DNA from 2 places in the Streptomyces sp. NPDC002779 genome. Region 1 is predicted to be linked to the other one. Evidence: riboswitches for the same ligand, from Rfam matches in the RefSeq annotation. Region 1 holds a riboswitch; the other holds the start of a gene.
What was found. Region 1 has a riboswitch for cyclic di-AMP ahead of ACFYW5_RS20015 (transglycosylase family protein). Riboswitches for the same ligand answer to the same signal wherever they lie in the genome.
Positions count from the first base shown of each region.

Region 2: another riboswitch for cyclic di-AMP. It lies ahead of ACFYW5_RS04905 (transglycosylase SLT domain-containing protein); the one in region 1 lies ahead of ACFYW5_RS20015 (transglycosylase family protein).

Region 1 is NZ_JBIAQC010000006.1:422,794-426,815, reverse strand. Features, by position in the region: gene eno (phosphopyruvate hydratase) at 86-1,366, opposite strand; gene ACFYW5_RS20015 (transglycosylase family protein) at 1,667-2,371, opposite strand; cyclic di-AMP (ydaO/yuaA leader) riboswitch at 2,375-2,553, opposite strand; gene ACFYW5_RS20010 (transglycosylase family protein) at 2,730-3,737, opposite strand; gene ACFYW5_RS20005 (cytochrome P450) at 3,920-4,022, opposite strand, start outside.
Region 2 is NZ_JBIAQC010000001.1:1,071,863-1,075,884, forward strand. Features, by position in the region: gene ACFYW5_RS04895 (outer membrane lipoprotein carrier protein LolA) at 1-11, opposite strand, end outside; gene ACFYW5_RS04900 (polyprenyl synthetase family protein) at 273-1,283, opposite strand; cyclic di-AMP (ydaO/yuaA leader) riboswitch at 1,807-2,014, shown strand; gene ACFYW5_RS04905 (transglycosylase SLT domain-containing protein) at 2,020-2,502, shown strand; gene ACFYW5_RS04910 (HAD family hydrolase) at 2,512-3,318, opposite strand; gene fahA (fumarylacetoacetase) at 3,638-4,022, shown strand, end outside.

The sequences.
Region 1 (4,022 bases):
CGTTCACACACGCGCGTACGTCCCCGCACACGGTACGGGACCGAGTACGGGGACGTACGTACGACTGGCTATGCCTTCAGCAGGCTCAGCCCTTGAAGCGGGGGAACGCCGAGCGACCGGCGTACACCGCGGCGTCGTCGAGGATCTCCTCGATGCGCAGCAGCTGGTTGTACTTGGCGACGCGCTCGGAGCGGGCCGGGGCGCCGGTCTTGATCTGGCCGCAGTTGGTGGCGACGGCGAGGTCGGCGATGGTGACGTCCTCGGTCTCGCCGGAGCGGTGGGACATCATGCACTTGAAGCCGCTGCGCTGGGCGAGCTCCACGGCGTCCAGGGTCTCGGTCAGCGAACCGATCTGGTTCACCTTCACGAGCAGCGCGTTGGCGGCGCCTTCCTCGATGCCGCGGGCCAGGCGCTCCGGGTTGGTGACGAACAGGTCGTCGCCGACGAGCTGGACCTTGTCGCCGAGCTTCTCGGTGATGGTCTGCCAGCCCTGCCAGTCGTCCTCGAACAGCGGGTCCTCGATGGAGACCAGCGGGTACGCCTCGACCAGCTCGGCGTAGTACTCGGTCATCTCGGCGGCGGAGCGCGCCTTGCCCTCGAAGGTGTAGACGCCGTCCTTGTAGAACTCGGAGGCGGCGACGTCGAGCGCGAGGGCGATCTGCTCGCCGGGGGTGTAACCGGCTTCCTTGACCGCCTCGAGGATGAGGTCGAGGGCCTCACGGTTGGAGCCGAGGTTCGGGGCGAAGCCGCCCTCGTCGCCGAGGCCGGTGGCCAGGCCCTTGCTCTTCAGCACCTTCTTGAGGGTGTGGTAGACCTCGGTGCCCCAGCGCAGCGCCTCGGAGAAGGACTCCGCGCCGATCGGGGCGATCATGAACTCCTGGATGTCCACGTTGGAGTCGGCGTGCGAGCCGCCGTTCAGGATGTTCATCATCGGCACCGGCAGCAGGTGCGCGTTCGGGCCGCCCAGGTAGCGGAACAGCGGCAGGTCGCTGGCCTCGGAGGCGGCGTGGGCGACGGCGAGCGAGACGCCGAGGATGGCGTTGGCGCCGAGGGAGCCCTTGTTGTCGGTGGCGTCCAGGTCGAACATCGCCTGGTCGATCAGGCGCTGCTCGGTGGCGTCGTAGCCGACCAGCTCGGGGCCGATCTGCTCGATGACGGCGAGGACGGCCTTCTCGACACCCTTGCCGTGGTAGCGGTTGGGGTCACCGTCGCGGAGCTCGATGGCCTCGAAGGCGCCGGTGGAAGCGCCGGACGGAACGGCGGCACGACCCGTGCTGCCGTCGTCGAGGCCGACCTCGACCTCGACCGTGGGGTTGCCTCGGGAGTCCAGGATTTCCCGGGCTACGACGACGTCGATGGACGGCACGAGCATCTCCTTCTTGGGATGTGACGCTGGAAGTGCGGGGCACGTGAGCCTTGCGACTAGAGCCTATCCGCCTGCGGGACGTAGGCCAGCCGACCGACCGTCCCGTGGACAAGGACAGACGGTACCCATTGTTCGGCAGCGGAACAAAGGGACGGTGACATACCGGAAAAGAAAACCCCGCTCCGGTGCGTACGGGGGAACACGCACCGGAGCGGGGTGCTCGTGGGGACGGGGGTGGCCCGCACGAGGTCTTCAGTGTGAACCAGGCGTCTATGAGCGCGCTGTGGTTCGGCTACGGGACTACTTGAGGTGCAGCTGCTGACCGGGGTAGATCAGGTCGGCATCCGCCACGATGTCCTTGTTCAGCTTGAAGAGCTTCTCCCAGCCGCCCTTGACGTCGTTCTCCTCGGCGATGGTGCTGAGGGTGTCACCCGTGGCGACCTTGTACTCGCCGTCGCCCTTCTTGACCTTCTTGCCGGTCGGGGTGGTGACGGTCTTCTGCTTCTGCGCCGGACGCTCGGTCGAACGCGAGGCGGACTGCTCCTCGGTCGAGCGGGTGGAGGTCTCGGTGCCGCTCTCGGAGGAGGAGCCGGTGCTGGAGCCGGTGCCGGTGCTGGAGCCGCCCGTGTAGGCGGCGCTCGACAGGCCGGTGCCGCAGTGCGGCCAGGCGCCCTTGCCCTGGCCGGCGAGCACCTTCTCGGCGATCTCGATCTGCTGGGCCTTGCTGGCCTGGTCGGCGGTGGAGGCGTACTGGGTGCCGCCGTACGCGGCCCAGGTGGAGGCCGAGAACTGCAGGCCGCCGTAGTAGCCGTTGCCGGTGTTGATGGACCAGTTGCCGCCGGACTCGCACTGGGCGACGGCGTCCCACTCGGCGGCGGTGGCGGCGGAGGCGTTGCCGGCCGCCATCAGCGGAGCGGCGACGGCGGCGCCGGTGACACCGGCGATGGCGATGGCGCGAGTGGCCTTGGACGGACGACGGTGCTTGCCCTTGCCGGAAAACAGCATGGTGGATCCCCTCACCGACGCCTGCGAGGTGAGCTGTCGGGTTCGGGCCGGTTGAGTTGCCCGGCCGTGCACCTCGCGGTGCGCGGCTTCACCCCAAGCCGGTTCCGGTGTCGAGTCGCCTCGACTGCCGGACCCGGCGCCTACCTTGGGTCCCCCGCTCCTGCCTGCGGCGCATGACGCGACGACTGTTCCCGTACGGCCGCTGGCAGGATTCGGCGTTGCGGCAGCCGGGGCTCGTGTTGACGAGCGGTCCCGACGGTAGACACGCGATCCGCCGAATTTCAAAGACGATCAGGGCTTCTGAGACTCATCCCACACTTTCGCCAAACCGGACATTCAGCGCGAAGCGTGACGTGAACTACCGCTGCTTTTCGCCCATTTCGACCCCTACTTCAAGGGTCTGACCGGGGATGATGAGGTCCGGATCGGTGCCGACGGTCTCCTGGTTGGCGGCGTAGAGCCCGCGCCATCCGCCGTTCACGTCAAGGGAGTCGGCGATGCCGACGAGACTGTCGCCGGCCCGGACGACGTACGAGCCGTCCGACGCGCCTTCCTCGCCGCTGCGGCCGGCGCTCTCGTCGGCGGGTTCGCCGCGGTGGCGCCCGGTGCCGCTGGAGCCGGTGTCGGTGAGGGCGGAATCACCCTCGATCCGGCCGGAGTTGTCCGGGTTGTCCCGCCCGGGAGTGGCCGAGGACTCACTGTCGGCCTCCACGGAGGGGGCAGTATCGGAGGATTGTGACGACTCGACCGACTCAACCGACTCGGCGGACTCCGTGGATTCGGAGGACTTGTCCGACTTGGTTGAGTTGTTCGAGTTGTCCGTGGCCTCGGTCGACGGGGAGGAGCTGGGCTCCGAATCCGCGGAATCGCCGTCGAGCGGGTCCAGCAGACCGGACGAATCAGATGAGCCGGAGGAGTTGGCGGACTCCGACGATTCGGGCGAAGCGGACTCATCCTCCGCGACGCCGGTGTCGATGTCGACCGAACCCGACTCGGTGTCGAGACCGGAGAGCGGGCCGCAGGTCGGCCAGGCGGCGAGGCCCTGGTCGGCGAGGATGCGCTCGGCGACGGCTATCTGCTGGGAGCGGCTGGCCTGGTCCGCGGAGGCGGCGTACCGCGTGCCGCCGTACCGCTCCCAGTTCTCCTGGGTGATCTGGAGGCCGCCGTAGTAGCCGTTGCCGCTGTCCTCGCTCCAGGAGGCACCGCTCTCGCACTCCGCGACCCGGTCCCAGGTGGTGCCCTCGGCCGCGCTGGCGCCGGAGGCGCCGAGGAGCGGGATGGCGATGGCGGAGCCGGTCACTCCGGCCGCGACGAGGAGAGCCGGGGCCTGGCGGGGGCGACGGTGACGACCGTTCCCGGAGAGCATGCGAGGGCCTTTCGAAGACAGCGGGGACCGGCGCGGCGCCGTTGACGCGAGGCGCCGCGCTGACGAGTGAACGTATCGGCAGACGATCACTTGTCACAAGTTAATGCCGCGCAGATCACGTGAAGATCACGGACTTGAGGGTGTGTCAGGTTTGACCTGACGGTCCGTCGAGGCGGCCGGGCTCAGTCGCTCGGGGTGAACTCGACCGGGGTGAACTCGACCGGGAGGGTGCGCAGTCCGCGCATGATGAGGCCGCCGCGCCAGCGCAGCTCGTCCGGTTCCACC
Region 2 (4,022 bases), on a different contig from region 1:
TACGGTGCCATGTCTGACTTACCTCCGTCGTCGGCGGCGGCCTGCCAATTCCCGTGCGTCCAGCCCTTAGCCGCCATTCTCACCCGAATCGGTGAGGAGTGGTGTTTTCCGTTGTGACCATCTGACCAAATCGGCGGCCGCGAAGCGTCAGACCGCGGGCTCAACTCCGTGTACACCTGCGGTATGACACAAGAGGGCGGCGCCTCCCCCGACCCGTAGGGGTCGGGGGAGGCGCCGCCGTTTCGCCGGTGGCCCGGAAGGGGGCCGCGCCGCTAACCCGCGCGGTGCACCACCGCGTCGCACAGCTCCATCAGCGCGGCCTTGGCGTCGCACTCGGGCAGGGGCGCCAGCGAGGCCCGCGCGTCCTGGGCGTACCGCACGGTGTCCCGGCGGGCCTGCTCCAGAGCCGGGTGCGCCCGCAGCGCGGCCAGCGCCTCGGCGTGCCGCACATCGTCGGTCAGGTCGGAGTCCAGCAGCTCGCAGAGCGCGATGTCCTCCGCGAGCCCCAGCCGCTGCGCCCGCTCCCGCAGCCGCAGCACGGGCAGGGTCGCGATCCCCTCCCGGAGATCCGTACCCGGCGTCTTGCCGGACTCGCGGGAGTCGGAAGCGATGTCCAGGACGTCGTCGGCCAGCTGGAACGCGACCCCCAGCCGCTCGCCGTACTGGGTGAGCACGTCCACCACCGTCTCGTCGGCGCCCGACATCATCGCGCCGAAGCGGCACGACACCGCCACCAGCGAGCCGGTCTTCCCGGCCAGCACATCGAGGTAGTGCTCGACCGGGTCGCGCCCGTCCTGCGGTCCCGCCGTCTCCAGGATCTGCCCGGTGACCAGCCGCTCGAACGCCTCGGCCTGGACCCGGACGGCCTCCGGGCCGAGGTCGGCGAGGATGTGCGAGGCGCGGGCGAAGAGGAAGTCACCGGTGAGGACCGCGACCGAGTTCCCCCAGCGGGTGTTGGCGCTCGGCACCCCGCGCCTGACCTCGGCCTCGTCCATCACGTCGTCGTGGTACAGCGTCGCCAGGTGGGTCAGCTCCACCACCACGGCCGACGGTACGATCCCCGGCGCGTGGCGGTCCCCGAACTGCGCGCTGAGCATCACGAGCAGCGGCCTGAACCGCTTCCCGCCCGCGCGCACCAGATGCTGGGCTGCGCCCGTGATGAAGGGGACCTCGCTCTTGGTGGCCTCGAGCAGTCCCTCCTCGACAGCCGCCAATCCGGCCTGGACATCGGCTTCCAGAGCCTGGTCCCGCACGCTCAGCCCGAACGGCCCGACGACGGTCACGAGGGGTCTCCTGTCTGCTGGTGTCTACTGGCGATTACGCGGTTTGTCGATAGGTCGCTGCCTTCACTCAAGTCAGCGTATCCGGTCACGTTTCGATCACCGCTGCCGCCCACCCGTCCACGACGGGCGGTATCGGATCACGGTGGTTATGTTTTTGATCACCTGATAAGAACGGATATAGATCGACTTACGTGGAAGCGGTGGAGCGTGTCTCGAGCCGAAGAGACAACCCGCACGGATGTCCGTATCCCCCTCGCGGACGGAACCATGCTGCACGTGCCATGCGCCTTTTAGGTTGATTGCCAGATTTGGCGCGACTTGTGATCACGCGTGATGTGACTCACGCCCCCGAGTCCGCAGGCGCCCCTCAGACTTCCCCCGACACCCCTTCCCCGGCGGCCAGTTGGGCCTTGGCACTCGCAAAGATGCAACCGCCACGCATCCCGCGAACGAAGATCAAAACCCTGGATATGTGAATCCGCTACTTGTTTCGGACATGTGCTCTCGCATACGTTCCCGGCCTGTCGGGCGGACGCCTAATCCTGCCGCCGTCCGGCTCCACCGAGATTCTTCGTACGGCAGGAGCGGGGGAACCAGGTAAGTCGCCGACCCGGAACGTCTTCGGACGCGCCGGTGCGGCTCGGGGTGAAGTCGCGCGCCCTTCGCGGTGCGCGGCCGGGCAGCTCCCGCCCGAACCCGACAGCTCACCTCGCAGGCGCCGGAGAGGAACTTCGTCATGCCTGCTGCCGCTCAGCACCGTCCTGCCCGCACCAGCCGGGTCGCCCGCAAGCTCGCCGTCCTCGGCACCGGAGCCGCCGTACTCGCGCTGCCGCTCCTCGGGGCAACCACCGCCGCCGCGGCCACCCCGACCGTCACCACCGCCGCCTCGCTGGGGTACGCCAACAACCTGGACGGCTGGATCCGCGCGTCCCTCCAGGTCATGGCCCAGAAGGGGATCCCCGGCAGCTACAACGGCATCTACCGCAACATCATCCGGGAGTCCTCGGGCAACCAGTACGCGATCAACAACTGGGACTCCAACGCCGCCGCCGGCACCCCCTCCAAGGGCCTGCTCCAGGTGATCGACCCGACCTTCCAGGCGTACCACGTGTCCGGCACCTCGTGGGACCCCTACGACCCGGTCGCCAACATCACCGCCGCCTGCAACTACGCGGCGCAGCGGTACGGCTCGATCGACAACGTCTTCGGGGCGTACTGACCGGGCCCGTCACCGGAAGAGTCGTTCGAGGACGACGGCGATGCCGTCGTCCTCGTTCGACAGGGTGATCTCGTCGGCGACCGCCCTGAGTTCGGGATGGGCGTTGGCCATCGCCACGCCGTGGGCCGCCCAGTCGAACATCGGGATGTCGTTGGGCATGTCACCGAAGGCGATCGTCCCCTCCGGGCCGAGGCCCAGGTGATCCGCGGCCAGGGCGAGCCCGGTCGCCTTGGTGATGCCGCATGGCTGAAGTTCGACGGTCCCGGGCCCCGACATGGTGACCGTCGCCAGCGAACCCACCACCGAACGCGCCGTCGCCGCCAACTGGTCGTCGGACAGCTCGGGATGGCGCAGCAGCACCTTGCTGATCGGCGCGCCCCACAGGTCGTCACGCCGGCCGACGCGCACCGCGGGCAAGGTGGGGTGCGGCATCAGGTACCCGGGCTCGATCAGGGTGAGCCCGTCGACGCCGTCCTGGTCGACCGCCGCGTACACCTGTCCCACCTCGGCCTCGATCTTGCCGAGCGCGGTCTCGGCCAGCTCCTGGTCCAGGGTGACGGACCAGAGCAGACGGCCCGCGCCGGCGTCGTACACCTGCGCACCCTGCCCGCACACCGCGAGCCCCTCGCTGCCCAGGTCGTCCAGGAGCGGCCGCACCCTGGGCGCCGGCCGGCCGGTCACCACCAGGTGCCGGGCCCCCGCCTCCGCCACCCGCGCGAGTGCGGCCAGCGACCGGTCGGAGAGCGTGTCGTCGCCTCGCAGGAGGGTCCCGTCCAGGTCGGTGGCGATGAGTGAATATGCGATGGGTGCGGCCATGATCAGAGAATACGGACAGGACGCCCCCACGACTCAGCGCGAACCGGACGACCCCGGCGCCCCCCTGCGCCCCACGCGCCCCCTCCAACTCCCTTGTCCTCACCCGTTGCTGGTGACATGAGGGCACTGCCGTGACGCACGGGGCGGAGGGCAGGACGGGGCGGAGCGAGGACCGCGCGACACGGCCGCCAGCAGGCCCGACGCACCTCGGGAACTGATCGTCCCGCTCCCTTGTGCACTGCCCAAGACGGGTGCCCCACCCGTAACGTGTGCGGCGACGACACGGACCCGTGGCACGCACGAGAGTGAGGCAGCACCCATGCCCCCCTTTGATGTCCCCGAGGGCGACCCCTTCGGCCCGCACAACCTTCCGTACGGTGTCTTCTCCCTCCCCGGTGAGGACGGCGAGCGCCGGGTCGGTGTACGGCTCGGCGACCACGTCCTCGACGCGGGCGCGGCGGCGCTGGCCCTGGGTTCCCCGTACGCCTCCCTGCTCGCCCGGCCCACGCTGAACCCGCTGCTGGCGGCGGGCCGCACCGCCTGGTCGGACGTGCGCCGCGCGCTGACCGCCTGGGTCACGGTGCCGTCCCACCGGGAGACCATCGAGCCGCTGTTCCACCCGCTCTCCGCGGTGGCCCTGCACCTGCCCTTCGAGGTCGCGGACTACGTGGACTTCTACGCCTCCGAGAACCACGCCCGGAACG